2 regions of the Halomonas flagellata genome follow, and region 2 is predicted to be linked to the other one. Evidence: predicted binding sites of a transcription regulator. Region 2 holds the regulator's gene; the other holds the start of a gene.

Region 1 (15,145 bases), on a different contig from region 2:
CAACGGCCTCGAGGAAGAGCTGGCCACGGGCTCCGGCTTCCATGCCATCGAGCCGAGCCTGACGGTGCTCTTCCCCTCGGCGCCGGCGGTCTACTTCGCCAACCTGGGCTATCAGTTCCATCTCGAGGACGACGTCAACGAGCCGGTCGGCGATTTCGTGGTCGAGAAGGTCGACCCGGGCGATGCCGCGCGGCTGAGCTTCGGCATGGCCTACTCCATCAACCCCAAGACCTCCTTCACCCTGGGCTACAAGAACGACTTCATCGTCGAGACCGAGACGACCTTCGTCGACCCCGATACCGGGGTCTCGACGACGGAGGATTCCGGAACCCTGAACGTGGGCTCGCTGCTGCTGGGCTGGTCCTACCAGTTCAACCAGGACGCCGCGCTCAACTTGAACCTGGAGCTCGGCGTCACCGACGATGCGCCGGATGCCATGCTGACGTTGAGGGCGCCCTTCGGCATGAATGTCTTCTAAGGCAAGGCCCATTCGGGACACCCCGCCTCGAAGACAGAGGCTGCCTGCCGGCAGCCTCTTCACCTTCCCGCTCGACGACGTTCCAACTTGCCCACTCGGCTCCGCTGGATCGATGCCCACGCCGTTAGCGAACGATTCCCTGCAGGGCATTGAGGATCCTGGCCTTCTGCTGCGCCGACCTCAGCTCACCGATATTGTTGAGCTGAACGCTGATATCGATGTCGTTGTGGATGGTCTGGCCGGAGGCGGTGGTGGCCAGGGTGCTGACGACGGCCTGCCGCGTGATGCGGTGCAGGGCCGCGGTGCTGCCGATGCCGCCCGGGCCCTCGACCACGATGCCGGAGAAGTCGGTGAGACCGGACAGATCCAGCCCGCCCCCTCCGCCAGTCCCGGCAATGGTAGCCGCACCGGTCGAGCCCGGCCCCACCAGGGTCACGGGGCTACCGCCAGCATTGCTCAGGGTCTGGGAGAGCACCTCGATCCCGCCGCTGTTGCGGAAGGCCACCTCGGTCTCGTAGCGGATGGTGTTGTTGATCAGGGTGGTCAACTTGGCGCCGAAGTTCAGTTCCATTCCCGCCAGGTTGAAGCCGCCGCGCAGGGTATCGAGCTCGGCAGCGGCTATCACCTCGCCCCCATGGTAGACCCCGGCATCATCCGGCCGGGGCTGGACGCCGGGCTCCACATAGGGGAAGGCCGTCGCCGCCAAGACGGGCGATGCCGCCGTCGGCACCAGGGACATGGCCCCGGCCAACAGCACGGCAGGCAGGAGCCTGTGCCCGAGAGGCCCGGTTCCCTGGTGCACCGCGTGTACGTTCATGGTCGGTAACTCCTGTGAGTGATTACCTACCCAGTTCGGTAATGCCCGGCAGCGACAGCAGATTGGCTCCGACGTTGTAACGCTGTACGCCCTCCGCGATGGGCGGGGAGGGACGGACGCGCCAGTCACGCTTGCTGTTGAAGTTGCGCTGGGCCACTTCCAGTTCCGCCCGGGCACCGAGCACCGTACCGGTCCAGAGCGTCTCGAACATCTCCTTCGGGACCACGACGGTCCCCGCCGCCGGGTCTCCCACCAGGACGTTCTCCCGGTCGACGCCCTTGACGACGACGAAATGCTTGTACCCCCCGGTATTGACCAGGGTGATGGCGGGCACACCGATGCGCATGAAGTCGTCCAGGGAGATCTTGAAGCCATCGGAGTCGAGCCCCTGGGTGTCCAGGTAGCGCTTCATGTCCAGCATGGAGAAGCCATGGGTCTGGATCTGCTCCGCATCACCGTGGCGGATCATCGACTCGAAGACCTCGGCCTCGGTGGTCTCCCGGTCGTAATGGAAGGTCAGCAGGGTCGCCACCGCCGCCGAGCCGCAGCTGAAGTCGTACTGCTGCGGCACCACCCTCTCCCAACTGAGCTCCGAGAGGCTCTTGGCCTGGACCTGGAAGGAGCCGAAGCGGTTCGAGATGTTGACCGAACCGGCCTCCACGCTCGCGGCGATGCCGCCTCCCAACAGTGCCAGCAGCGCCGCCAGTAGCAGGGAGCGTTTCGCTGAATCTCTCATGGGCCTGTGCCTCTAGCGTTCCTCGTTCAAGGACCGTGCTGCTGGATCAAGGATTCTGGATATAAACGCTGATGCCGATGGCGTTGTTGACGGCATTGGCATTGCCGGTGATGCTGTTGAAGATCCCGGTACCGCTGAAGTGGCCCATGCTCCCCTGTTCGAAGGTGATGGAGCCGGTCATCATGTCGCCGTTGATGACATTGAAATCGGAGCCGACGGAGATGGCATTCAGGTCCTGGATGCTCTGCACATTGACGCTGTCGAGGTGGACGTTGACACCCTCCCGACCCCGCGCCTGCGCCATCGCCTCGAGATCCATGCTCGGCAGGGCCTCGAAGCCGGAACCGGAAGAGGGAATACTCCCACCGACTTCGCCCGCATCGGCGTAGCCCATTCCCGCCCCGCCCGCCGACAGCACGACCAGGGTTGCCAGGAGTCGCCGGCGGAATCGCTCTCGCCGCGGGACAGTCATTATCGCCTTCATCGCCTAGCCTCCTTCCGGACTTTCCCGGGTCTCCCCGAGCGGTGGAGGAACCGGCGGAGCGTGCTCCGCCAGTTCCCGGACGCGACAACTCATGCCCGTCCCTGGGCCAGGTGATTCGATTAGTTGCCGCCGATGCTTACATTGCTGTGAGCGGCAACGCTGGTGCCGGCCAGCTGCGAGTTGTAGAGGCCGGTGGAGACGTTCATGTTGCTGATGCCGCCGAACACACCCCCGCCGACGGACACGCTGGCCGCACCGGTCGAGAAGACCGCCGCTCCACCGTTGCCGCCATTGCCGCCGGCCCCGCCGTTGCCGGCCGTGGCCATGGCATCGCCGGTGGTACCGCTGCCGTTGCCGCCGTTGCCGCCACTGCCATTGCCGCCGTTGCCGGCTGTGGCGTTGGCATTGCCACCATTGCCGCCGTTGCCGGCCGTGGCGGAACCACCGCCGGTACCGGTACCGGTGCCGGTGCCGTTGCCGGCCCCGCCATCACCCGAGGATGCACTGGCGGTGGCAGCGGAGTCGGCCGCGGCATCCTGAGCACCCCCGGCAGTATTATCATCGTCGACATCTTCACCGGCGCTGAGGCCTGCAAGGTTGGCGCCCAGGGAACCGGAGGCCGCACCGGCGCCGGTGCCGGTATCGCCACCGTCTCCGGCACCGAGTCCACCGCCGAGGCCCACGCCGACGCCAGTCGCCTCACCGCCTCCGGCACCGTCACCGCCGACGGCCAGGGCCGTGCCACCGTCACCGCCATTACCGTTGCCACCGTTACCGCCGGCACCGATGCCGATATTCACCGCTGCCGCCGCACCGCCGGCGCCGCCGCTGGCCCCAGTGGCACCTGCGCCACCATTGATATGGATGCCGGCGCCATTGACGGTGGAGTGCATCTCCTGCAGCGAGATCACGCTGGTGGAGGTGTTGTGGGACTCGCTCATGGCCCAGGCGTCGCCGCCACGGCCGACGGAACCGCCGCTACCGCCGGTCCCGCTACCGGACCCAAAGCCGCCTGCGCCACCGGTCCCCCCATTGGCCCCGCCGGAGTCATCATCGTTCGTGCCACCGTTGGCGTTGCCGCCGCCGCCGCCAACCCCCAGGCCGAAGCCGCCACCACCATCTGCATTGCCACTGCTACCGCCTATGGCAACTGCCGTGGAATCCACCTCCTGATCAACGCTATCTGCAAAGCCGGCACTCGGGTTCGCATGGGCCGTGGAGATCGCCATCACCAGCGCCAGCAAGGGAGTACCCGCGACTACCAGAAACTTTTTCATGATCGTTGCTCCATTCAGTTCGACTGGGCCTTCGTTGCATTACTGCGTTTCACTGCGAACTGGTGTCATTGCATCGAAGGCCGTCAGCCCCTTGAACGTCGATACCCGCTCGCAGTCATGGACTCTAGAGCACGCCCCATGCCAGCACGGCCTCAATCAGCGAATGAAACACCTTAAAAACAATATGTTAAAAATAAACTGACAACACCGGAGCACGCGGCACCGGCCAGGGAGAGGAGGGATAGTGTTAAGGGCGTGAAGCAGTAAGGGCAGCGAAGGGGTCTTCAACCCTCCGCTGCAAGCAAAAGTTCAGGTAAATCAGCCCAGTCGTCGGAGTGCCAAAAAATGGAAAGGCGGCGTTACAGTACGCCGCCTGGAAGGCGGGGAAACCGCCCGGGGATGGCCGGGCGACCGGGGTTCGTGTCAGCGCTCCCTCAAGGGTCCGTGGCCCCGCTCGATTCCGGACGGGACGGGGAAGCCGGACTGGCCTCGACCATGCGTACCACGCTGCCCACCACGATCAGGCAGGGCGAGGGCAGCGGCTCCGCCTCGAGCCTGGCGGGCATGTCGGCCAGGGTGCCGGTGAGCGATTGCTGCTCGGGCAGGCTGGCATTGGCCACCAGCATGATCGGCCAGTCGTCGGAGAGCCCGGCGCGGCGCAGGCCGACACAGATCGCCGCCACCTTGGAGAGTCCCATGTAGAACACCAGGGTCTCGTCCCGGCGAGCCAGCGATGCCCAGTCGGGCTCGCCATCCTCGCGGCAGAGCTGGGCGGTGACGAAACGCAACTGCTGGGCGTGGGCACGGTCGGTGAGCGGGATGCCCATGCCCGCACAGGCCGCAGATGCCGCGGTGATGCCGGGCACGATCTCGGCGGGAATGCCGGCCTCGGCCAGCGCGGCGAGCTCCTCGCCCATGCGCCCGAACACCCCCGGATCGCCCCCCTTGAGGCGCACCACCGACTTGCCCTGCCCCGCCAGTTCGACCATCAGGGCCCCGATCTCGGCCTGGGGCACGCTGTGATGGCCGCTGGCCTTGCCCACGTAGTAGCGCTCGCGCCCAGCGGGAATCAGCGCCAGCACCTCATCGCCGACCAGGCGGTCATAGACCACCGCGTCGGCCTGCATGAGCAACCGCGCGGCCTTGAGGGTCAGCAACTCCACATCACCGCTGCCGGCGCCCACCAGGTAGACGCGCTCGGGGCGGCACTCCCCCCGCAGCGGCAACGTCACGCCGGCCTCGCCGGTCGTACCCTTCAGCCCCTCCAGGTACCGGCCGGCCGCGGCTCCGAGGCGTGCCAGGGCGCCGGGGACGTCAGGCGACGTCAACGATTTCAGGCTTCGGCTCAGTGTGCGCATGGGCCCTCTCCTCTTCGGCACTTTCTTCGATAAGGGACTTCAGTTCGGGGATGCAACTGCCGCACTGGGTGCCGCAGGCCAGCCGTGCACCGAGCGCCTCGACGCTGGTGTCGCCCCCTTGGATGGCCGAGACGATGGAGGAGCGGCCCACCTGGTGGCAGCTGCACACCACCGGGCCGCTATCGGCGGCGCCGTCGTCGCAACCGGCCAGCAGTCGTCGGCGACGGGCCGCATCCAGCGATTCGCCGCGGGCGCTCTCCTGGAAGCGCTCGTCGAGCCAGGCCAGGCCGGGAAGCTCCCGGGGAGGCGCCACCATCAGCCACCAGCGCAGGCGACCCGCCTCGATCCCCGCGGCCCGCAGGCGTCCACTGGCCGGGTCCTCACACCACAGCGCCGGGGCCACCGGCAGGTGCCGGGCCAGCCAGGCCGGCCAGTCGGGGCGCTCGCCCGACTGACCGCCGGCCAGCTGCCAGCGCTGGCACCCGCCAAGGGGAATGCGCGCCCAGTAGTCGGCAGTGTCACACCAGTCGGCATCGACCGCCAGGTCGGCGGCCACCAGCAGGGTCGCTTCCCAGCCAGCCGCCAGCGGTTCGAGCGCCACCGCACCGTGCTTGGACTCGGGCTGCCCCGACACCGGGTCGAGGTGCGCCTCGAGCAGTCCCCCCATGCTCGCGCAGCCGCTGAACTGGCCGGTCCAGTGCATGGGCACGAAGACCTCGCCACGGCGCTGCCCCTTGGAGAGCCGCACCCGGCCCAGGTAGTCGCCGCCGGCGCCGGTCAAGCGCGCCAGCTGCTGATCGGCTACACCGCAGGCGGCCGCATCCTCGGGACTCACCTCGATAAAGGGCTCGGCGCGGTGGTTCATCAGCCGCGGCGCCCGGCCGGTGCGGGTCATGGTGTGCCACTGGTCGCGCACCCGTCCGGTGTTGAGGCGCAGCGGGCGTGCCTCGCTGAGCGCCTGCTCGGGCTCGCGCGGCCACACCGGGATCAGCCTGGCCAGGCCATCGGGGGTGGCGAAACGGCCATCCTCGAACAGCCGCGCCGTCCCCTGCGGTGCCCGGGCCGTCACCGGCCACTGGATCGGGGCCAGGGCGTCATAGGCCGCCCGGTCGAGCCCGGCCAGGCCGGAGATATCGAACAGCCGGGCGGACTCGGAGCCGGCCAGGTTCTCGAACCCCGACAGCCGGGCATGCTCGTCGAAGATCTCGCTCGGATGCTCGAAGGCGAAGGCCTCGCCGAACCCGAGCCGGTGGGCCACCTGGGTGATGATCCACCAGTCGTGACGCGCCTCCCCCGGCGGCGGCAGGATGCCGCGCTGGCGGGAGAGGCGTCGCTCGGAATTGGTCACGGTGCCGTCCTTCTCCGACCAGCCCGAGGCCGGCAGCACGATGTCGGCGTAGGGCAGCAGGTCGGTGTCGGCCACGCACTCGGAGACGATCACCAGCGGACACTTCGCCAGGGCCCGGCGCACCCGGTGAACGTCGGGTAGACTGACCGCCGGGTTGGTGGCCATGATCCATACCGCCCGCACCTCGCCCCGCTCGATCGCCTCGAAGAGCTCCACCGCCTTGTGGCCCGGCCCCTCGGGCAGGGTCGGGACAAGCGATTCCGTCGTCCAGAAGCGGGTGACGCGGTCGATGGCGCCGGGGCTGTGGTAGTCCATGTGGGCGGCCAGCTGGTTGGCCAGGCCGCCCACCTCGCGCCCGCCCATGGCATTGGGCTGGCCGGTGATCGAGAAGGGGCCGGCACCGGGCAGCCCGATCTTGCCGCCGGCCAGGTGGCAGTTGATGATGGCGTTGCACTTGTCGGTACCGCTGGAGGACTGGTTGATGCCCTGGGAGTAGAGGGTCACCACGTGCAACTGGCTGGCGAACCAGTAGAAGAAGGTCTCGAGACGCTCCGGGTCGACATCGCAGTCGGCGGCGATGGCCTCCACCGAGTCGTCCTCCTCCCGGGCCGCCGCCAGGGCGGCATCGAAACCGGTGGTGTGTTTCTCGAGATAGACGCGATCCAGCTTGCCCTTGTTGGCCATCCAGGTCAGCAGGCCGTTGAACAGCCGGGCGTCGCTGCCGGGCTTGAGGCCCAGGTAGAGGTCGGCGATCTCGCAGGTGTCGGTCACCCGGGGGTCGATCACCACCACCCGCAGCAGCGGATTGCGACTCTTGGCGGTGCGCAGGCGCTGGTAGAGCACCGGGTGGTTCCAGGCCAGGTTCGAGCCCACCAGCACCACCAGCTCGGCGTCTTCGATATCCTCGTAGTTGCAGGGCACCGCATCGGCCCCCAGGGCGCGCTTGTAGGCCGCCACCGCCGAGGCCATGCAGAGTCGCGAGTTGGTATCCAGGTGCGGGGTGCCGAGGAAGCCCTTGAACAGCTTGTTGGCGACGTAGTAGTCCTCGGTAAGCAACTGCCCCGAGAGGTAGGCCGCCACCGCGTCCTTGCCGTGGTCGCGGCGAGTCGCCTGCAGCCGGTCGGCCACGGCATCCAGCGCCGTGTCCCACTCCACCTCGACGCCGTCGACGCGGGGGCGGGTCAGCCGGCCGTGGTCCCCCAGGGTCTCGTGCAATGCCGAGCCCTTGACGCACAGCCGCCCGAAGTTGGCCGGGTGATCGGCATCGCCTTCCACCCCGGTGATCCGGTCGTTCTCCACGCAGGCCAGTACGCCACAGCCGACGCCGCAGTAGGGGCAGGTGGTTCGGGCCTGATGCATGACGATCTCCTGTCGCAGTCGGTCGGGAAACGACGACGCCCACCAGCGGCCTCCCTGTTAATGGGCCGCTGGCGGGCGTCGTTGCCTGGTCTCGGAGGGCCGGCATGGCTCTCCTCACCGTTTGACCTGACATAAGCAAGACACATGCCATGCCAGGCTTTTCACCAAATATCCAGCGACCTGTGACGTCCCGGCCGAACGCATGGGGAACCCTCCCCCCGCTTGCCGCACCAACGACTATCACCGGCGCGCGCTACTTGCACCACCCTGGTGCCCACGGCTCCTCGACACGACGGCTACGCTCCCCTCCCATCCGCCCGGGAGGGGCGTCCCGCCTCGCGGTAGCCGTACCTGGAATGCATCTTGCACAACAGAGTAGTAAACGCACGCAACATGACGAGCGACACTGCCATGCCACCACCCCTGAATATCCTGCTGGTCGACGACGAGGTCGTGCGCGCCGCCATGGTCGAGGAGGCCCTCACCCGCGAGGGCCATACGGTCATCTGCCGCCTGCAGAGCCCGGCGAGCCTCAACGAGATGGTCGCCCGCCACCAGCCCGACGTGGTGATCATCGACATGGAATCCCCCGACCGGGACACCCTGGAGAGCATGGCCCTGCTCAATCGCGAGAATCCGCGTCCGGTGGTGTTCTTCGCCGACCAGCACGACCCCGACACCATGCAGGCGGCGCTGCAGTCGGGTGTCAGCGCCTATGTGGTCGACGGCCTGGTGCCCGGCCGGGTCAAGGCCATCATCGAGGTCGCCATCGCCCGTTTCGACGCCTTCCAGTCCATGCGCCTGGAACTCGACAAGGCTCGTAACCAGCTGGCCGACCGCAAACGCATCGAGCGCGCCAAGGGCCTGCTGATGAAGCATCAGGACTGCGACGAGGGGCAGGCCTACCGCATGCTGCGCAAGCTGGCCATGGATCGCGGCCAGCGTCTGGCCGAGGTCGCCGACAGCGTCATCGACATTCTCGAACGCCTGAACTCTCGATCTTCCGAGTAGGGCCCCTGTCATGAAAGAGGCAACCATGAGCACGACGGCCACACCCCCCGAACTGGAACGCCTGTCGCTGGGCTTCATGCCCCTGCTGGACGCCGCCCTGCTGATCATCGCCCGGGAGCGGGGCTTCTTCGCCGAGCAGGGCCTGGACGTCTCGCTGTCGAGGGAGAACGCCTGGTCGACCCTGCGTGACAAGGTCGCCGCCGGCCTGCTCGACGGCGCCCAGATGCTGGCGCCCCTGCCACTGGCCATGAGCCTGGGGCTGGGCCGGGCGCCCTGCGATGTCCGGGCACCGATCATCCTGGGCCGCAACGGCAATACCCTCACGCTCTCCGAGACGCTATGCCACGAGAGCGGCGCGACACTCGGCGAGGACCCCGCGGCGAGCGCCCGGGCGCTTGCCGACTGGCTGCGTCAGCAAGCGGGCGAATGCCGCCCCCGCCTGGCCATGGTCTACCCCTTCTCCTGCCAGCACTACCAGCTGCGCGAATGGCTCTCGCTGGCGGGCATCGATGCCGAACGCGACGTGGAGCTGATCGCCCTGCCGCCGCCCCGCATGGTGGAGGCGCTGCAGGAGGGGCGCATCGACGGCTTCTGCGCCGGCGAGCCCTGGGGGACCCTGGCCCGCCACCGCGGCGCGGGGCGGCCGATCGCCACCGGCGCCCAGCTGTGGCCCGATCACCCGGAGAAGGTGCTCGGCGTGACTGGCGCCTGGGCCCGGCGCTACCCGGCTACCCAGGCGGCGCTGATCCGCGCCCTGGAGCGGGCCAGCAGCTGGCTCGCCGAGTCCGCCGAGCAGCGCCGCCAGGCCCATGACTGGCTCGCCCTGCCGCCCTACCTCGACCACTCGATCTGCCACCTCGACGGCCTGGCTCTGGACGGCGCGCCGGTCCACCAGCGCCTGTACGGCGAGGGGGTGCTACGGCCCACGGCCGCGGCAGCGGGCCGCTTCGCCGAGCACATCGGCCGGCACATGCGCGACCACGGCCGGACGCTGGATCTGCGCACCCTGGAAGAGTGCTACAGCCCTGTGCATTTCGATGCGGCCACGCACCACTGATGTGCACTACCCGCCGGACGGGATTCCCGGCCACCCCTTCCGGCAGCTCACAATCCTCTGATAAAGCTCAAGAAAACTGATAATTACGGCATCCTGGCCGGATTCTTGATTGGGTATGGCACACGGCGATCAATGGCGATCGCACGACATATCACGACGAAGACGTCTCTGTGCACTCCCCGAGAGGGGAGGCGGCGCCGAGGCGTCTTCTTTCGTTTCGTCATTTCCGCATCAAGAGAGGTGTCAGGATATGCGCCATCGACATCCCGATTCGCCGGCAACCGAACACCTGGTAATCGTCGGCAACGGCATGGCCGGCCACCGCCTGGTCGAGGCCCTGGTCAAGCAGCCGGGGCGCCCGCCGCGCATCACCGTGATCGGCGACGAGCGGGTACCGGCCTATAACCGCATCCTGCTCTCGCCACTGCTCGCCGGCGAAATGACCCACGACGCCCTGACCCTGAACGGGGCGGACTGGTACGCCGAACACGACATCGCCCTGGTGCTCGGCGAGCGTGTCACCGACATCGACCTCCAGGCACGGCGCCTGACCACCGACGCCGGCCGCACCCTCGACTACGATCGCCTGGTGCTGGCCACCGGCTCGCGCCCGGCCATGCCGCCGATTCCCGGCCTCGACCTCGACGGCGTACACGCCTTCCGCGATCTCGACGATGCCGCCGAGCTGATCCGGTTCAGCCGGACCCGTGCCACCGGGCACGGCGGACGGGCGGTGGTGATCGGGGGCGGCCTGCTCGGCCTCGAGGCCGCCGAGGGGCTGCGCAAGCGTGGCCTCGCGGTGAGCCTGATCCAGCGTGACGATCGCCTGATGAACCGACAGCTCGATGTCACCGCCGCCACGCTGCTGCAGCGTGAACTCGAGTCCCGGGGTCTCGAGGTGATCACCGAGGGTCATATCGCCGGCTTCGAGGACGACGGCAGCGGCCACGTGGCGGCCGTGTGCCTGGAGGGGGGCCGCCGACTGGCCGCCGACTGCGTGGTGGTGGCGATCGGCATCGCGCCCAACGCCGAGCTGGGACGCACCGCCGGGCTCGAGGTCAATCGTGCGGTGATCGTCGACGAGACCCTCACCAGCTCCGATCCGGCGATCCACGCCCTCGGCGAGTGCTGCGAGTTCCAGGGCACCACCTACGGGCTGGTGGAGCCGATCTGGCGCCAGGTGGAGGTGCTCGCCGCCCACCTGGCCGGCGAGGCGGTCGACGGCTATGTGGAAAAGCCCTGCGCCACCAAGCTCAAGGTCAGCGGCGTCTCGCTCTACGCCTTCGGCCCCACCGAACCCGACGCCGACCATGAGGTGCTCACCTATCACGACCCCCAGCAGGGCGACTACCGCCGCCTGCTGCTACGCGACGGACGCATCGAGGGTGCCGTGCTCTATGGCGACACCGCCATGGGCCCCTGGTACTTCGAACGCTCCCTGGCCGGCACCGATCTCGGCCCCTGCCGTCAGGCCCTGCTGCTCGGCGCCGCCGATGCCCAGTTGCTTCTCGACTCCCCCGAACCCCAGGACAGCCCCCTGAAGGAGGCCGCATGAACACGCCCCATTCCGACAAACAGCAACTGATCATCATCGGTAACGGCATGGTCGGCCACCACCTGGTCGAACAACTGGTCGAACGCGGGGCCACCGAGCGCTACCACGTCATCGTCTTCGGCGAGGAGCGCCACCTTGCCTACGATCGGGTGCACCTCTCCGAGTACTTCAGCGGCCGCGACGCCGACTCGCTGGCCCTGTCCACCGCCGACTACTACGCCGAGCACGGCATCGAGCTGCGCCTGCACGAGGCGGTGACCGCCATCGACCGCGACGGCGGCGAAGTGGTCACCCCCCAGGGCCGCTACCGCTACGACCGACTGGTGCTGGCCACCGGCTCCTACCCCTTCGTGCCGCCGATTCCCGGCAACGATCGCGACGGCTGCCTGGTCTACCGCACCCTGGAGGACCTGGACGCCATCCGCGCAGCGGCCGAGACGGCCACCACCGGCGTGGTGGTGGGCGGCGGCCTGCTCGGCCTCGAGGCGGCCAATGCCCTGCGCGGGTTGAACCTCGACACCGCCGTGGTGGAGTTCGCCCCGCGGCTGATGCCGATGCAGGTCGACAGCGAGGGCGGCGAACTGCTGCGCGAGAAGATCGAGTCGCTGGGCGTCCAGGTACTCACCGAGCGCGCCACCCAGCGCATCGAGGATGGCGAGGCCAGCCGGCACCGCATGGTGTTCCAGGACGACAAGGTGCTGGAAACCGACCTGATCGTCTTTTCCGCCGGCATCCGTCCGCGCGACGAGCTGGCCCGCGACTGCCGCCTGGAGATGGGCGAGCGTGGCGGCGTGGTGATCGATGATCGCTGCCTGACCAGCGACCCGGCGATCCTGGCCATCGGCGAGGTGGCGCTGTGGAACAACAGCATCTTCGGCCTGGTGGCCCCCGGCTACCAGATGGCCAAGGCCGCCGCCGCCACGCTGCTCGCCTCTTCCGGAGAAAGCCACGACGAGACCTTCCGCGGTGCCGACATGAGCACCAAGCTCAAGCTGCTCGGCGTCGACGTGGGCTCCATCGGCGATGCCCATGGCGACCGCACCCCCGGCGCGCGGATGTTCCGCTACCTCGACCCGCTCAAGCAGCAGTACCGCAAGCTGGTGGTCTCCAGCGACGGCAAGCGCCTGGTCGGCGCTATGCTGGTGGGCGACAACAGCGTCTACGACACCCTGCTGCAGTACTACGCCAACCGCATGGAGCTGCCCGAGGACCCGGCCTCGCTGATCCTGCCGAGCAGCGAAGGAGCGCCGGCGCTGGGCCCCGACGCCCTGCCCGACACCGCGACCCTCTGCTCGTGCCACAACGTCACCAAGGGCGACGTCTGCGCCACCATCGATGCCGGCGCCGTGGACCTCGCCGCGGTCAAGGGCGAAACGAAGGCCAGCACCGGCTGCGGCGGCTGTGCGGCACTGCTCAAGAGCGTGGTCGATCACGAGCTGGAGAGCCGCGGCGTGGAGGTCGACCGCTCGATCTGCGAGCACTTCGCCCATACCCGCCAGGAGCTCTACGACATCGTCCGCGTCGAGGGCATCAAGACCTTCGGCGAGCTGGTGGCAAAACATGGCACGGGCCTCGGCTGCGATATCTGCAAGCCGGCGGTGGCCTCGATCCTGGCGTCCTGCTTCAACGAGCCGATCACCGATGCGGCGCACATCCCGCTGCAGGACACCAACGACACCTTCATGGCCAACATGCAGAAGAACGGCACCTACTCGGTGGTGCCGCGCATTCCCGGCGGCGAGATCACCCCGGACAAGCTGGTGGTGCTCGGCCAGGTGGCCCAGAAGTACGGCCTCTACACCAAGATCACCGGCGGCCAGCGCGTCGACCTGTTCGGTGCCCGCCTCGAGGATCTGCCGGACATCTGGGGCGAGCTGATCGAGGCCGGCTTCGAGACCGGTCACGCCTACGGCAAGTCGCTGCGTACGGTGAAGTCCTGCGTCGGCAGCACCTGGTGTCGCTACGGCGTGCAGGACAGCGTGGGCATGGCGATCCACCTCGAGAACCGCTACAAGGGCCTGCGCTCGCCACACAAGATCAAGTTCGCCGTCTCCGGCTGCACCCGGGAGTGCGCCGAGGCCCAGAGCAAGGACGTGGGGGTGATCGCCACCGAGAACGGCTGGAACCTCTATGTCTGCGGCAACGGCGGCATGCGTCCGCGCCACGCCGAGCTGCTGGCCACCGACCTCGACGACGAGACCCTGATCAGGACCATCGACCGCTTCCTGATGTTCTACGTGCGCACCGCCGACCGCCTGCAACGCACCTCGGTATGGCGCGAGAGCCTGGAGGGCGGCCTGGACTACCTCAAGGAGGTGATCCTCGACGACAGCCTCGGCCTTGGCGAGGAACTGGAAAGCCAGATGCAGGCCGTCATCGACACCTACGAGTGCGAATGGGCCAACGCCATCAAGGACCCGGAGAAGCTCAAGCGCTTCCGCAGCTTCGTCAACGACACGCGCCCCGACCCGGACATCATCGTGACCGAAGAGCGCGGCCAGCTGCGCCCGGCGTGATGAGCCAGGCCCGACACGCGCCCATGGCCTCCGGGGCCTGACCAAGAATGGTGACGGTCCGCCGATGAAGGCGCCGAGACCGCCCCTGTGGGTCAGACCCCAACCAAGCGACCGAGGTCAGCGTCGTGCCGTTCACGGGCGGCATCTCTGCCGCCGGGGTCTGACCCCAGAGGGCCTCCCAGCTATGGCAACTCGCCTCGCCGACCGAACAAGGAGTTTTCCATGACCAACGCAACCGCAGCAGCCACCACCATGACCCAGACCTGGCAAACCCTCTGCACCCGAGCCGACCTGGTGCCCTTCTCCGGCGTCGCCGCCTGGGTGGAAACCGCCGACGGCCCCGCCCAGGTGGCCCTTTTCTACCTTCCATGCGGCCCGAACACGCCGGCGCTCCCCGGCCACGAGCAGGAACTCTACGCCCTGGAACACCGCGACCCCTTCTCGGGCGCCAACGTCATTGCCCGCGGCATCGTTGGCGACGTGAAGGGCCAGCTCGTCGTCGCCTCGCCGATCTACAAGCAGCACTTCCGCCTCGCCGACGGCCGGTGCCTGGAAGATGACAGCGTGTGCCTGCGCACCTGGCCGGTGAGCTTCAAGAATGATCAGGTGATGATCAAGGCCTGAGGTTGGCCGCTCTCTGCCGCGAGGGATATGCTGGGTATCTGGCATGCGGGCAGGGAGCCACGATGAGCGAGCGAAAGCGTATCGATCTCGCGCTACAGGGCGGCGGCGCCCACGGCGCCTTCACCTGGGGCGTCCTCGACCACCTGCTCGAGGATCCGCGCATCGAGATCGAGGGCATCAGCGGCACCAGCGCCGGCGCCATGAACGGCGTGGTGATCGCCGATGCCCTGACCCATGGCGACGAGACCACGGCCCGCGAGGCCCTGCACGACTTCTGGTCCGCGGTGAGCCGGGCCGGCATGGCCAGCCCCGTCCGGCGCACGCCGCTGGACATGCTGACGGGCAACTGGAGCCTGGACCACTCCCCGGGCTACGTCGCCCTGGACCTGATGAGCCGGCTGGTCTCGCCCTACCAGTTCAACCCGCTGAATTTCAACCCGCTCCGCGACATCCTCGCCGAACGGGTCGACTTCGACCGCGTGCGCCGCTGCCCCGACCTCAAGCTGTTCGTCGCCGCCACCAACG
Region 2 (15,145 bases):
GAGTTGCTCGCCTCGATCGGTGTGCGGGTCGAAGTATGCCCGGTGGACGTCGACGAGACGCCACGGCCCGGGGAGGCGGCCGTCGATTACGTGACGCGCCTGGCCCGTGCCAAGGCCCTGGCCGGGGCGCGGCGCTCGCCGCTGCCGACCCTGGGTGCCGACACCGCGGTGGTGCGCGACGGCGCGATCCTCGGCAAGCCCCGCGACCGTGAACACGCCGCCGCCATGCTGCGCTCGCTGTCGGGACGCGACCACCAGGTGCTCACCGCCGCGGCGGTGACGGGCCCCGCCGGCCTGCTCGACGTCTGGGTGTCGACCCGGGTCGTCATGCGCGAGATCGGCGAGGCCGAGATCGACGCCTACTGGGCCACCGGGGAGCCCGCCGACAAGGCCGGCGGTTATGCCATCCAGGGGCTCGCGGCGGTCTTCGTCGAGCGCATCGAGGGCAGCCATTCGGCGGTGGTGGGGCTGCCGCTGTTCGAGACGGCGGCCCTGCTGAGGCGACAGGGCGTGCCGCTCTGGAGCGGGGCTTTCCAGGACGGGGCTATGTCATAATGTTTTCAGATTATTTCCGGACAAGGATTTCCGCATGAGCGGTGAAGTACTCATCAACCTGACGCCGATGGAAACCCGAGTGGCCGTGGTGGAGAACGGCGTGCTGCAGGAGGCCTTCATCGAGCGCTCGCGACGCCGGGGCATCGTCGGCAACATCTACAAGGGCCGGGTGGTGCGCGTGCTGCCCGGCATGCAGGCGGCCTTCGTCGACATCGGCCTGGACCGCGCCGCCTTCATCCATGCCCATGAGGTGATGCCGCCGGGCACCCCCGCCGAGGAGCAGGTCGCCATCGGTCAGCTGCTCCATGAAGGACAGGCCCTGGTGGTGCAGGTGACCAAGGACCCCATCGGGTCCAAGGGCGCGCGGTTGACCACCCACCTCTCGGTGCCCTCCCGCTACCTGGTCTACATGCCCGACTCGCCCCACCACGGGGTGTCCCAGCGCATCGAAGACGAGCGCGAGCGCGAACGGTTGCGCGCCGTGCTCGAGGAGGCCCAGGCGGAACAGCAGCTGGAGGTCAGCGGGGGCTTCATCGTGCGCACCGCCGCCGAGGGGGTGGGGGAGGAGGAACTCACCAGCGACATGCACTTCCTGCTGCGGCTGTGGCGCAAGGTGAGCGAGCGCAAGGTCACCGCGCCCGCGCCCAGCGTGATCTACGATGACCTGCCGCTGTTCATGCGTACCCTGCGCGACGTGATGCGCGACGAGATCGAGAAGGTGCGCATCGACTCCCGGGAGAACTACGTCAAGCTGGTCGAGTTCGCCGAGGAGTTCATGCCCGATTCGGTGGAGCGTATCGAGCACTATGCCGGCGAGCGCCCGATCTTCGACCTCTACAGCGTCGAGGACGAGATCCAGAAGGCGCTGGGGCGCAAGGTGCAGCTGAAGTCGGGGGGCTACCTGGTCATCGACCCCACCGAGGCGATGACCACCATCGACGTCAACACCGGCGGCTACGTGGGGCATCGTAACCTCGAGGAGACGATCTTCAAGACCAACCTCGAGGCGGCCACCGCCATCGCCCGGCAGCTGCGCCTGCGCAACCTGGGCGGCATCATCATCCTCGACTTCATCGACATGGAGGACCCGGAGCACCAGCGTCAGGTACTGCGGGTGCTGGAGAAGGCACTGGAGCGGGATCACGCCAAGACCAAGTGCACCGGGGTGACCGAGCTGGGGCTGGTCCAGTTGACGCGCAAGCGTACCCGCGAGAGCCTCGAGCAGACGCTTTGCGAGCCCTGCTCGACCTGCCACGGGCGCGGCACCCTGAAGACCCCGGAGACCGTGTGTTACGAGATATTCCGCGAGATCCTGCGCGAGGAGCGTGCCTATGGCCCCGAGACCTACATGGTGCTGGCGTCGCAGTCGGTGGTCGACCGACTGCTCGACGAGGAGTCGGCGGCGGTGGCCGACCTGGAGGCCTTCATCGGCAAGACCATTCGCTTCCAGGTCGAGATCCACTATTCCCAGGAGCAGTACGACATCGTGCTGATGTAAGCCCATGCCCCGGATTCGCCTGCTGTCGCGCTGGGTGCTGACGCTGGCGGCATTGCTGCTGGCGCTGGTGGCCCTGTTGCTGGTGCTGCTGCGCCTGGCCCTCGGCCTGGCCGAGGGCTTCACGCCGCGGCTCGAGGCACTGCTCTCGTCACGCTTCGGTGCCGTGGTGCAGATCCACGAGCTCGACACCCGCCTGGCCCGGCTCGACCCGGTGCTGGAGCTCTCCGGCCTGACCGTCCGTTCCCGGGAGGGCCTCGGCCACACTCCGCTGATCGAGGTCGAGGGCGGTCGCTTGCGGCTGGATACCCTGGCCAGCCTGCGCGAAGGCGTGCCGGTGGTGGAGGATGCCCGCCTGCAGGGCGTGACCCTGCACCTCTATCAGGATCAGCAGCGGCGCTGGCACTGGCCCGACCCGGCCCGACTCCCCCCCGAACTCGAGCCCGATGTCGCGTTCGACCTGGAGCGTCTCGACTTCCTGGTCGGGCTGCTGCTGCGACAGCGCGCCTGGGTCGATGACCTGCGCCTGGTGTTGCATGGCCAGGAGCAGCGCGAGGTGCTGTACGCACCGCGGTTGCTGTTGACCGGGGACGACCGCCATGCCCACCTGGAGGGTGAGGTGCGCCTCGAGGATCAGGAGCAGGGCCGGGAGCAGCTCGCCATGCAGGCGGCGCTGGAGCTCGTCCCCGGCCCCTCCGGGCTGCGCGACTTCAGCGCCGCCCTGCAGGCCGACATGAACCTCGACAGCCTGGTGGGGCTGGCCGAGGTGCTGGGGCGCAATGATCCCCTGCGTCTCGAGGCGGCCAGCGGCGACGCCCGACTGTGGGGGCGCTGGCATCGCGGCAGTCTCGCCGATGCGCGCCTCGACCTGGACGTGCCGCTACTGGCGATGAGTCATGATGACCGCAACGGCGAGCTGCGCACCATCGTGCTCGAGGATGTCGACGCCCGCGGCCAGTGGCTGCGGCGCGATGACGGCTGGGAGGCCTGGCTGGAAGGGGATGCCGGCAGCGCCGACTGGAACGCGCCGGAGGCGCTGGCCGAGGCGGAGGGGGCGGCCCTGCCGGCCTACTGGCACCTGCGCCGCAACGACGCCGGGTGGTGGCTCAATACCAGCGAGTTCGAACTGGGTTCGCTGGCCGCCTGGCGCGACCGCCTGCCGCTGCCGGAGGCGCTGTCGCGGGTGGTGGCCGCCCTGGCCCCCCGTGGCCGCGTGACCGGGCTGGGACTGGGGCGCGAGAATGGCCACTGGCTGGCCCGGGCCGGGCTGCAGGACGTGGCGGTCTCGCCCTGGAAGCAGGCCCCCGGTGGGGGGCCGTTCGACATGTGGGTCGAGGCCCGGGACCTGAGCGGCCAGGTGAGCTTCGTCGACAGCGATGGCGCCGAGCTGCACTTCCCCGAGGTCTTTGCCGCCCCCATGACGCTCTCCCACGCCAGCGGCGAGGTGCTCTGGTCCTACGACGGGCCGCGCAGGTTCGTCAGCGGTCGTGATCTCGAGGTGGGCTGGAACGGTGCCGAGGCCCGCGGCGGCTTCGGCCTCTCGGTCGGCGGGGGGCAGCGCGGTGGCTTCGGGTTGACGCTGGGCTTCCACGACGTGGATGCCATCGAGACCCCGCTGCTCGACTGGTTGCCGGTCGAGATCATGGACGAGGGGCTCACCGAGTGGCTGGGTGCGGGAGTGGCCGGGCGTGTGCCGGAGGGCTTGCTGCGGCTGCATGTGCCGCTGGCCGGCGGCGCGGCCAGGGTCGCTCCCTCCTTCGGCCTGGAGCTCACCATCGAGCAAGGCCGGCTGCCCTTCGGGCCGGCCTGGCCGGCCCTGGAGGCGCTGGAGGGTCGCCTGACCCTGCAGGACACCACGCTCGAAGCGACCGTGGCGCGGGCCGAGAGCCTCGGCGTCGAGGCTCGTGACGGCCGGGTCTCGCTGGTCGATGAACACCTCGAGGTGAGCGGCGAACTCGAGGCCTCGGCCGAGGCGCTGCGTCGCTACCTGCTGGCGATGCCGGTGGAAGGCATCGAGGCGGTGGAGGCGTGGCAGGGCGAGGGTGGTGCCGCGGGCCGGCTGGCGCTGGCGCTGGCGCTGGGCGAGCCCGAGGCGCTGGCGCTCGATATCGACACCGACGCCGCCTTTGATCGGCTGGAGTACCGCCCGCTGGCGCTGGTCTTCAGCGATCTCGACGGGCCGCTGGCCTGGCGCCAGCGCGGCGAGGAGGGGGGGCTCGAGGGGCGCCTCGAGGGCCGGCTGCTCGGTGGGCCGGTGCGCGCCGAGATCGACACCCTGGCCGGTGGCCTCGACCTGGCCGGCACCGCCGTGGCCGCCGACCTGGCAAGCTGGTCCGGAGCGGCCGCCCTCGACCGCCTGCTCGAGGGCCAGTTCGCCTGGCAGGGGCGCCTGGCGATCGGCGAACAGGCCAGCACGCTGAGCCTGTCGAGTTCGCTCGAGGGACTGGGCATCGCCTTGCCGGCACCGCTGGGCAAGGGGGCCGCGCCGCGCCAGCCACTGCGGCTCGACATGGACCTGACCGGCGGCCGGCTCGAGGGCCGCCTGGGGGAGCAGTTGAACCTGCGCTGGCGGGAACTCGCCGGGTCGGAGGTTGGCCAGGGCCAGGTCTGGCTCGGTCGTTCGCCGGGCGCGACCTGGCCGGAAAGCGAGGGCTGGTGGGTGCAGGCCTACCAGCCGCGGCTCGATCTGGCCGCCTGGGGCGAGGCGCTCGCGGCGCTGGATGTCGGCCGGGGAGACGGAGCCGGCGATGGGCTCGTCGAGACCCTGGGGGGCCTCGAGCTCGAGACCAGCTGTCTGGAACATGAGGGGCGCTGCCTGGGCTCGTTCTATCTCGACGGACGGCCCCAGCGTGGCGGCGGCTGGCGGCTGGCGCTGGACGGCAGCCTGGTCGAGGGACAGCTCGACTATCGGCCACAACTTGCCGAGCCCCTGGATGTCGCGCTGAGGCGTTTGACCCTGGATGGCCTGATCCACGAGGCCGGCGACAGCGAGTCGCGGCTGGGCGAGGCTGCCACGCTGACGGAGCTGGAGCCGTTCCCGGACTGGGTCGAGCAGTTGCCCGCCGGCCGCTTGCGTGTCGCCGACATCGAGTATCGGGGGCGACGCTTCGGCCCGCTCACGACCCGCTGGCGGGCGACGCCCGAGCGGTTGACCATCGCGCCTCTGGGGCTGACCCTGGGCGAGGTCTCGGCGCGGGGCGAGCTGATCTGGGAGGCCGCCGGCCCCGCCAACAGCCTGAGCCGGGCACGGCTCGACCTGGATGGCCGCGACCTCGGCACCGCGCTGGAGCGGCTCGGTCAACCGGTGGCGATCCGCAACCGCGAGACCCACGTCACCAGCCAGCTCGCCTGGCCCGGCGCGCCCTGGCAGTTCGCCCTGGAGCGCTCCCGCGGCAGCATCGAGGTGCGGCTGCGCGACGGGCGCTTCGTCAACATCGAGTCGCCCTCGGCGCGCCTGGTGGGGCTGCTCAACGTCGACAACCTGGTGCGTCGCCTGCGGCTCGATTTCTCCGATGTCACCGGCCAGGGCACCGCCTTCGACAGTGTCACCGGCGCCGCGACCCTGTATGGTGGAATTCTCGAGACTCGGGGGCCGGTGGAGGTCGAAGGGCCAGCCACCTTCTTCACCCTGGAGGGCAGCGTGAACCTGGTGCGGCGGGAACTCGACCAGCGCCTGGGCGTCACTCTGCCGGTGAGCCGCAACCTGCCGCTGGCCGCCGTGATTGCCGGCGCGCCGCTGGTCGGCGGTGCCCTGTTCATCGCCGACCGTCTGTTCGGCGATGCCCTCGACCGGGTGACCCGAGTTCATTACCGCGTGCGGGGCCCCTGGACCTCGCCCCAGATATCCGTGGAAAGTGCCGAATGACATCACGCCATCACTCCCTGCTCGAAGACGCCGCCGACATCCTGCTCGCCCCGGGCGGGCTGGATATCGGTGCCCTGGACGCGGGCCTGGGGCATGCCCTGGGCCCGGGCATCGACTACGCCGACCTCTACTTCCAGCGCAGCTGGCACGAGGGCTGGGTGCTCGAGGACGGCGAGGTCAAGGAGGCGAGCTACAACATCGACGGCGGTGTCGGGGTGCGCGCCATGGCCGGCGAGAAGACCGGCTTCGCCTACTCCAACCAGATCACCCGCGAGGCACTGGCCGAGACCGGACACACCGCCGCCGGCATCGTGCGCAGCGGCAGCCGCCTCGCGGTCGCCCCCCGGGTGGCGGTGCAGGGAGACAGCCGTTACGGCGGCGTGGACCCGCTCTCCGGCCTGTCCGCCGAGGAGAAGATCGCCATGCTCAAGCAGGCCGACCGGATGGCACGGGCGGCCGATCCCGCCGTGGCTCAGGTCAGCGCCTCGCTCACCGGGGTGCACGAGGTGGTGCTGGTGCGGGCCAGCGACGGGACCCTGGCGGCGGACATCCGCCCGCTGGTGCGCTTCAACGTCAGTGTCATTGCGGTCAGGAACGGCCGCCGCGAGCGTGGCAGCGCCGGGGGGGGCGGACGCTACTCCATGTCGCGACTGCGCGACGAGAATGTCGCCGAGCGCTACGCCAGGGAGGCGGTGCGCCAGGCGCTGGTCAACCTGGAAGCGGTCGATGCGCCGGCCGGCCAGCTGCCGGTGGTGCTGGGACCGGGCTGGCCGGGCATCCTGCTCCACGAGGCGGTGGGCCACGGCCTGGAGGGCGACTTCAACCGCAAGGGGAGCTCCGCCTTCGCCGGCCGCATGGGTCAGCGGGTCGCCTCGCCGGGCGTCACCGTGGTCGACGACGCCACCCTGGCCGATCGACGCGGCTCCATGAGCATCGACGACGAGGGCACCCCGGGGCAGTGCACCCCCCTGATCGAGGACGGCATCCTCACCGGCTACATGCAGGACAAGCTCAATGCCCGGCTGATGGGCATGGCGCCCACCGGCAACGCCCGGCGCGAATCCTTCGCCCACCTGCCGATGCCGCGCATGACCAACACCTACATGCTGGCGGGGCGGGACGACCCGGACGAGATCCTGCGCAGCGTGAAGCGGGGGCTCTACGCGGTGAGCTTCGGTGGCGGCCAGGTGGACATCACCTCGGGCAAGTTCGTCTTCTCGGCCAGCGAGGCCTACCTGATCGAGGACGGCAGGATCACCGCGCCGGTCAAGGGGGCGACCCTGATCGGCAACGGCCCGGAAGCCATGGGCCGGGTGTCGATGATCGGCCACGACCTGGAACTGGACACCGGTATCGGGGTCTGCGGCAAGGAGGGGCAGGGCGTGCCGGTGGGCGTCGGCCAGCCGACGCTGAAGCTCGATGAGCTGACGGTGGGAGGCACCCAGTCCTGAGGCGTTGTGTAGGGCCGCCGGCGTCGGCGGTCCCTATGGGGTCAGACCCCGGCGGGGACTGCCTCGGCGAGAGAGGAGCGCCACGACAGGCATGATGGCTTGGCTGGGGTCTGACCCCATAGTGGCCATGCCGTCAACATGGGCAGTGTAAGGGCACGAGAGCCATGCGCTCGGGCAGGTGCCAGGTCTACAGCCCCGCGGTATCGCGAATCAGGCGGAACAGCCGGCGGGCATTGGTCGGCGGCTTGCCTAGCTCGCGTTCGCGGCGGGCATTGCGGATCAGCTGGCGCAGGGCCTGGCGGTCGACGGCGGGGAACTCCGCGATGAAGGGCTCGACGGCGGTATCGCCCTCCTCGATGAGCCGGTCGCGCCACTTCTCGAGGCGGTGGAAGGCGTGGTCGCGCCGGAGCTTCTCCTGCTCGACCTCGTCGAACACCGCCTGGATGGCGGCGAGGTCCTCGCGGCGCATCAGCTTGCCGACGTACTGCATGTGCCGCCGGCGTCCCTCGTGGGAGCGGATCCGCGAGGTCTCCTCCACGGCGGCGAGCAGGTCGTCGGAGAGGGGGAAGCGGGCGCGCTCGGCCTCGCTCATGGCGATGATCTGCTCGCCGAGGGCCTGCAGGGCGTGCATCTCGCGCTTGAGCTGCGACTTGCTGGGCGGTTCGTCGGCCGACTGGGTGATCTGCGCAAGCAGCTCACGAGAGGATTCCTGGGACATGCCGCTTCCATCGGTTGAGGTCGGGATGGCCGATAGTATATCAGCCCGCAGCGGCGGGCTGTGCAATGCATCATGAATGACCACCGGCCCGCGGGGCCGGTCGACGAGGAGAATCGCATGACACAGGCTTTCGATGCCGCCGCCCAGCAGGCGCTGCTGGAAACCCGCGCCGAGGCGGCGCTCGAGCTGGCCAGGCGGCAGGGGGCCGACGCCTGCGAGGTCGGGGCCAGCGTCGACCAGGGGATCGGCATCAGCGTGCGCGAGGGGGAAGTGGAGACCGTCGAACTCTCTCGTGACCAGGGCATCGCGGTGACCGTCTATGTCGGGTCGCGCAAGGGCAGTGCCTCGTCCAGCGATGCCGGCGAGGCCTCGATCCGCGCGGCGGTGGAGAAGGCGCTGGCGATTGCGCGCCATACCGGTGAGGACCCGGCCTCGGGGCTGGCCGACGCCGAGCTCATGGCGCGCGAGCTGCCCGATCTCGATGTCCACCACCCCTGGGACCTGACCACCGACCGCGCCATCGAGCTGGCGCTGGCCTGCGAGGCCGCCGGGCGCGGCATGGCGGGGATCCGCAGCTCCGACGGCGCCTCGCTCTCCAGCGGCGAGGGCGTGCGGGTCTACGCCAACAGCCATGGTTTCCTCGGCAGCCAGCGCGGCAGTCGCCATTCGCTCTCCTGCATGCTGATCGCCGAGGATGCCAGCGGCATGCAGCGCGACTACGACTACACCAGTGCGCGCGACCCCGGCGACCTCCAGGCGCCCGAGGTGGTGGGCGAGAGCGCGGCGCGGCGGACCCTGCGACGCCTCGGCGCCCGGCGCCCGACCACCGGACGCCTGCCGGTGCTGTTCGATCCGACCCTCGCCAGCGGGCTGGTGGGGCACATGATGAGCGCCATCGCCGGCGGCGCCCTCTACCGCCAGGCCTCCTTCCTCTGCGACCGCCTGGGCGACCCGCTCTTCCCCGAGTGGTTCAGCCTCGGCGAGCGGCCCATGGAGCGCGGCGCCATGGCCAGCAGCCCCTTCGACAACGACGGGGTCCAGACCCGTGACAACGTCTTCGTCGACCGTGGGCGCCTGGCCAGCTACATGCTCTCGGCCTACAGCGCGAGGCGCCTTGGCCTGCAGACCACCGGCAACGCCGGCGGCGCACGTAACCTGCGTATCACCGCCCCTCTGGAGAGCCAGGAGGCGCTGCTGCGCCGGATGGGACGCGGTGTGCTGGTCACCGAGCTGATGGGACAGGGGGTCAACGGCGTGACCGGCGACTACTCCCGCGGTGCCGCCGGCTTCTGGGTCGAGGATGGCGAGATCCGCCACCCGGTGGAGGAGTTCACCATTGCCGGCAATCTCGAGGGAATGTTCAAGGGCCTGGCGGGAGTCGGCGACGACATCGACACCCGTGGCAGCATCCATACCGGCAGCTGGCTCGTCGACGAGATGATGGTGGCGGGCAGCTGAGGCCGGTCTTCCGTGCCCACCTGGCCGCTGTCCCTACGTCGTACAGGGGTCAGGCATCCTCTTCGAACCTGGCATCGAAGAGTGCCTCGATGGCGTCGAGCGCCGCCTCGGCGTCTTCGCCCTCGGCCTCGAGGGTCAGCTCGGTGCCGCAGGGGGCGGCCAGCATCAGCAACGACATGATGTTGGCGGCGTCGGCGTCGCGGCCGGCGTGGCTCACGGTGACCCGGGCCTGGAAGGGCTGGCAGCACTGCACGAGCTTGGTGGCGGCACGGGCATGCAGGCCACGCCGATTGGTCAGGGTGAGCTTGCGTTGCGGCACGCCTCAGCTTCCTTCGTCGTCGTTCTCGGCCCGTGGCGGCTCCGACTGCCGGGGGAGGATGTTGTGGATGCCCAGTTCCCGATGGCGCAGTCGCACGCTGGGGCAATGCCCGGCGAGCTGCCGGGCCAGTCGTTCAGCCAGGTAGACCGAGCGGTGCTGGCCGCCGGTGCAGCCGATGGCCACGGTCAGGTAGCTTCGATGGCTGGCCTGGTAGGCCGGCAGCCAGCGCTCCACCCAGGCCAGGATGTCGTCATGCATCTCGCCGACGACGGGGTAGCCGTCGAGGAACTCGATGATCGAGGCATCGCGACCGGTGTCCTGGCGCAGCCGGGGATCCCAGTAGGGGTTCGGCAGGCAGCGGGCATCGAAGACGATATCGGCGTCGAGGGGCACGCCGCGCTTGAAGCCGAAGGACTCCACGGTCAGGGTCAGCTGGTCGGCCCGGTGGTGGGCCACCTGATCGCTGATGCGCCGGCGCAGCTCGTGCACCGAGAGCCGTGAGGTATCGATCACCAGGTCGGCCAGGTCGCGGATCTCGGCCAGCGCCGTCTCCTCGGAGTCGATCGCCTCGGCCAGGGTCATGTCGCTGTCGCGCGTCAGCGGGTGGCGCCGGCGGGTTTCCGAGTAGCGCTCGAGCAGGATGCGGGCGTCGGTGGTGAGGTAGATCACCTGGCCGTCGATCCCGCGCGCGCGGACCTCCTCCAGCAGGCTGGGAAAGCGTTCCAGCGCATGGGGCAGGTTGCGGGCGTCGATGCTCACCGCGATCGAGGTGTGGAGGGAGTGGTCGCTGCTGAGTTCGTCCACCAGCGGGCCGAGCAGCATGGCCGGCAGGTTGTCGATGGCGTAGTAGCCGAGATCCTCGAGCGCCTGCAGTGCGATCGACTTGCCTGAGCCGGATCGGCCGCTGATGATCACGAGCTGCATGGCGGGTCTCCTGGTCGTGTGGCTGGCCGGGTGGCCCGGTGAGGGGCGATCAGCCCGAGGATTGTCGTCGGATCGCCTCGATGAGTCGTTCATGAAGTTCGCGCTGGCTCGCGCTCTTGCGCAGCCGGCCCCGGGTCTCGGCATCGTTCATCACGCCGGCGACCTGGGCCAGCAGCGCGAGGTGGGCATCGTCTGCCTCTTCCGGCACCAGCAGCACGAAGATCAGGTCCACCGGTTCGCCATCGATGGCGTCGAAGTCGATCGGTTCGGCCAGTTTCAGGAAGCCGGCAATGGGTGCCTTGCAGTGCGGGTCGCGGGCATGGGGAATGGCGACGCCGTTGCCGATGCCCGTGCTGCCCAGCCGTTCGCGGCCGATCAGGCGGCCGAAGACTTCCTGGCTGTCGAGGCTCGGGGTGTTCTGGGCGATGAAGGTGCTGAAGAACTCCAGGACCCGCTTCTTGCTCCCCCCGGGCACGCCGAAGAGGGTGCGCTCGGGGGGCAGGATGGCTTCGAGTGTCATGATGGATCAGCGGGCGCCGGCGCCCTGGGCGCGGGCCTGGACCTTCTCCTTGTGCTTGACCAGCTGGCGGTCCAGCTTGTCGGCGAGGGCGTCGATGGCGGCGTACATGTCACCGTCCATGGCCTCGGCGTGCAGATCGGCACCGGCGGCATGCAGGGTGCAGGCGGCCTGCTGGCGGGCCTTCTCGACGGAGAGCGTTACCTGCACGGTGGTGATGTTGTCATAGTGGCGTTCCACGCGAGTGAGCTTCTCGCTCACATAGTCACGCAGGGCGTCGGTCAGTTCCACATGATGGCCGGTGATGTTGACTTGCATGACACGCTCCTTCGTCCTTCGATTGGTGCCTCGATTGTAACCCTTTTTCCTGCCATGCAAACCCCCCGTGAAGGGCGACGCCCGCAACGCCTGGCGCATGCCGCGACAGCGCCCGGAAACCCACTGGTGGCGGGCGCTCCGGGCGCTGTCGATGCCTCACCTCAGCCGCTTGCGCTCGCTGGAGGAGGGGATGCCCATCGCTTCCCGGGTGAACCTTGGAGAGCGCAATGGTCGTCGCCGTCCCCTTCTCACCTCAGCCGCTTGCGCTCGCTGGAGGAGGGGATGCCCATCGCTTCCCGGTACTTGGCAATAGTCCGGCGCGCGACGCTGATGCCGGCCTCCTCGAGCAGTGCCACCAGCCTGCTGTCGGAGAGCGGCTTGCGTGGTGGTTCCTCCTGGATCAGCTTGCGGATGCGGGCGCGAATCGCCGTGCTCGAGTGGGCGTCGCCATCGCCGTTGCTGACCTGGCTGGAGAAGAAGTACTTCAGCTCGAAGACCCCGCGCGGGGTATGGATGAACTTCTGGGTGGTGACCCGTGAGATGGTCGACTCGTGCATCTCCACGGCCTGGGCGATATCGGCCAGTATCAATGGCCTCATCGCCTCCTCGCCCTGCTCGAGGAAGTCGAGCTGGCGCGCCATGATCTCGCGCCCCACCCGTAGCAGGGTATCGTTGCGGCTGGACAGGCTCTTCATCAGCCAGCGCGCCTCCTGCAGGTGATCCTTGAGGAACTGGTTGTCCTGGCTCTTGTCGGCGCGGCGAATCAGTGCCGCATAGTCGGGCTGGATGCGCAGCCGCGGCAGGGCCTCGGGATTGAGCTCCACCTGCCAGCCGCGGCTGTCGTGACGGGCGACCAGATCGGGAATGACGTAGTCGCTGGCGGATTCCGAATAGCGGCTGCCGGGTCTCGGGTCCAGCGAGCGGACCAGGGCGGTCACCGCGTCGAGGGCATCGTCGTCGAGGCCGAGGCGTCGCCTGAGCAGGCGGCGGTCATCGGCGGCCAGCGCCTCGAGGAACTGGCGGACCAGGCGGCGGGCCTGGGGCAGCAGCGGGGTATCGTCGGGCAGGGCGGCGAGTTGCAGCATCAGGCATTCACGCAGGTCCCGGGCGAAGATGCCGGTCGGTTCGAACTGTTGCAGGCGCAGCAGTACCTGCTCCACCTCGCGGCTCTTGAGGCCCTCGAGCCCCTGGCCCCTGAGCCCGTCGCGCAATTCGTCGAGCGGCTGGGTCAGGTAGCCGGCGCCGTCCACGGCGTCGATCAGGCTCTCGGCGATGTGCCGCTGGCGCTCGTCCAGGTCGGTCATCGCCAACTGCCAGGCGAGATGGCTCTGGAGGCTCTGGCCCTCGGCCTGGCGTTCGAAGTCAGGGCCCTCGCCGCCACCGGCGGGGGCGCCCAGGTCTTGATAGGTGTCCGACCAGTCGCTGTCGACGGAGAGTTCGCTGGGGATCTCGCTGGCCCAGTCGTCAGCGGGCGTCTCACTCGCCGCCTGCTCGCCGAAGCCGTCGTCGAGCTCCAGCATGGGGTTCGCTTCCAGGGCCTGCTGGATCTCCTGGCGCAGGTCCAGGGTGGAGAGTTGCAGCAGGGCGATGGCCTGCTGCAACTGAGGTGTCATGGTCAGTTGGGTACCGACGCGCAGTTGCAGAGATGCTTTCATGGCCATGAGAGGTGTGTGCTCATTCGCCGAAAACCTCCACCCTAGTCCGCTGTCGGTCGTCTTGCAAGGCTTTTATTAGCAATAAGCGTGCCATTGGCAATTAGTGTGCCTATTTGTAACAATGGCCTTTATATCAGAAAGTTGCGGTTCCGGTGCTCAGAGGCGGAAATCCTCGCCGAGGTACACTTCCCGTACCCGCTGGTTGGCCAGGATCGCCTCGGCATCGCCTTCGGCGATGATTCGGCCGTCGCCGACGATGTAGGCGGTGTCGCAGATGTCGAGGGTCTCGCGCACATTATGGTCGGTGATCAGCACGCCGATATCACGGGCCTTCAGCTGGCGGATGATACTCTTGATCTCGCCCACCGAGATGGGGTCGACCCCGGCAAAGGGCTCATCGAGCAGGATGAAGGCGGGCTCCGTGGCCAGCGCCCTGGCGATCTCCACCCGCCGCCGTTCGCCGCCGGAGAGGCTCATGCCGAGGTTGTCGCGGATATGGGTGACATGGAAGTCCTCGAGCAGCTGCTCGAGTCGGGCGCGGCGGCCGGCGCGGTCGAGATCCTTGCGGGTCTCGAGGATCGCCATGATGTTGTCGGCCACCGAGAGCTTGCGGAAGATCGAGGCCTCCTGGGGCAGGTAGCCGATGCCGGCCCGGGCCCGCTCGTGCATTGCCGCTCGCGTCAGGTCCCGGTCGTCGATGTGCACCTCGCCGACATCGGCACGCACCAGGCCGACGATCATGTAGAAGGAGGTGGTCTTGCCGGCGCCGTTGGGGCCGAGCAGGCCGACGATGCTGCCCTGACCGATGGCGAGGCTGATGTCCTGCACCACGCGGCGGCGCTTGTAGCTCTTGGCCAGATGGCTGGCGCGGAGTGTCTTCATGTCGTCCCTTACTGCTCGGGCTGCAGGGTCATGCGCACGCGCTGGCGCTCCTGGACGCCCTCGGCCTCGGAGCGGGCCTGGACCACGCGACGATCGAGGAAATACTCCAGATAGCCGCCATCGAAGGTGTCGCCGGCCTGGTGCAGCTCGGCACGGTCGATCAGCTCCACCCGCCGCTCGGCGACGTAGTAGACGATGGTGCGCCCCCAGCCGCGCACGAGCGGCTCGTCCGGCGCGGGCTGCTGCTCGATGTAGGCACGCTCGCCGGTGGCGATGGCGTGGGAGAGTTCGCCTGCCTCGTTGCGGCGGATCTCGACCCGGTCACCGGTCAGTCGCATGCTGCCCTGGCGGATGTCCACCTCCCCGGTATAGACGGCGGTGCCGGCGCGGTCGTCGAGATCGAGCTGGTTCGCCTCCACCTCGATGGGGGCGCTGGCGTCGCCCTCGAGGGCCAGCGCCGGGGGGGTGGCCAGGACCGTGAGCGCCAGTCCGAGCAGTGCCGGGGCCAGCAGGGAGGCAGGGGACTGTTGCGTCATGGCTCGGGGTCCTCGTCGGTGGGGGGCGTCTCGGGCGGATGGTGGCCGCGAACATTGTCGGTCAGGCGGACGCGATTGTCATGGATCCAGGCGTCGAAGCGCTCACCGCGCATGCGTTGGGGCGGCTGCTGCAGCAGCGCCGCGGTCTCGCTCCAGGCGTGGCCGGTGTCGGCATCGAAGTGCAGGATGTCGGTGTCGAGCTGCCAGCGCTCCGCGGGGGCGCGCAGGCGGGCGTCGCCGGACAGGGTGAGGGGGTTGCCGTCGGCGCCCAGGGTGCCGACGGCGCCATGGCCGAACCAGGTGCGCCCCGAGGTGTCGATCAGCCGGGCTGCCGGGGCCTGCAGGCGGGTGACATCGTCGTGGGGCGTATGCACCAGGCGCGGGGTGTCCAGGCGCTGGTGTGCCCGGCCCTCGGCGTCGAAGCGCGTCAGGCGAACCCCTTCGAGGTAGTA

What was found. The regulator sigma-54, encoded in region 2, starts transcription at its own class of promoters, with help from an activator protein. The targets are predictions, from matches to a motif close to TGGCACNNNNNTTGCTNT.
Region 1: MKP05_RS04130 (nitrate reductase) is a predicted target of sigma-54. The motif match lies at 7,990-8,007, and genes of this name have one in related genera.

The regions. Positions count from the first base shown of each region.
Region 1 is NZ_JAKVPY010000004.1:27,832-42,976, reverse strand. Features, by position in the region: gene MKP05_RS04160 (DUF481 domain-containing protein) at 1-478, shown strand, start outside; gene MKP05_RS04155 (hypothetical protein) at 603-1,295, opposite strand; gene MKP05_RS04150 (C39 family peptidase) at 1,318-2,031, opposite strand; gene MKP05_RS04145 (hypothetical protein) at 2,078-2,515, opposite strand; gene MKP05_RS04140 (hypothetical protein) at 2,635-3,792, opposite strand; gene cobA (uroporphyrinogen-III C-methyltransferase) at 4,227-5,150, opposite strand; gene MKP05_RS04130 (nitrate reductase) at 5,107-7,857, opposite strand; gene MKP05_RS04125 (ANTAR domain-containing response regulator) at 8,269-8,868, shown strand; gene MKP05_RS04120 (CmpA/NrtA family ABC transporter substrate-binding protein) at 8,894-9,925, shown strand; gene MKP05_RS04115 (NAD(P)/FAD-dependent oxidoreductase) at 10,176-11,480, shown strand; gene nirB (nitrite reductase large subunit NirB) at 11,477-13,996, shown strand; gene nirD (nitrite reductase small subunit NirD) at 14,219-14,620, shown strand; gene MKP05_RS04100 (patatin-like phospholipase family protein) at 14,683-15,145, shown strand, end outside.
Region 2 is NZ_JAKVPY010000001.1:124,203-139,347, forward strand. Features, by position in the region: gene MKP05_RS00575 (Maf family protein) at 1-555, shown strand, start outside; gene rng (ribonuclease G) at 590-2,053, shown strand; gene MKP05_RS00585 (YhdP family protein) at 2,058-5,915, shown strand; gene tldD (metalloprotease TldD) at 5,912-7,366, shown strand; gene yjgA (ribosome biogenesis factor YjgA) at 7,554-8,084, opposite strand; gene pmbA (metalloprotease PmbA) at 8,202-9,542, shown strand; gene MKP05_RS00605 (HPr family phosphocarrier protein) at 9,592-9,861, opposite strand; gene rapZ (RNase adapter RapZ) at 9,865-10,785, opposite strand; gene ptsN (PTS IIA-like nitrogen regulatory protein PtsN) at 10,835-11,305, opposite strand; gene hpf (ribosome hibernation-promoting factor, HPF/YfiA family) at 11,312-11,620, opposite strand; gene MKP05_RS00625 (RNA polymerase factor sigma-54) at 11,869-13,281, opposite strand; gene lptB (LPS export ABC transporter ATP-binding protein) at 13,432-14,157, opposite strand; gene lptA (lipopolysaccharide transport periplasmic protein LptA) at 14,166-14,693, opposite strand; gene lptC (LPS export ABC transporter periplasmic protein LptC) at 14,690-15,145, opposite strand, start outside.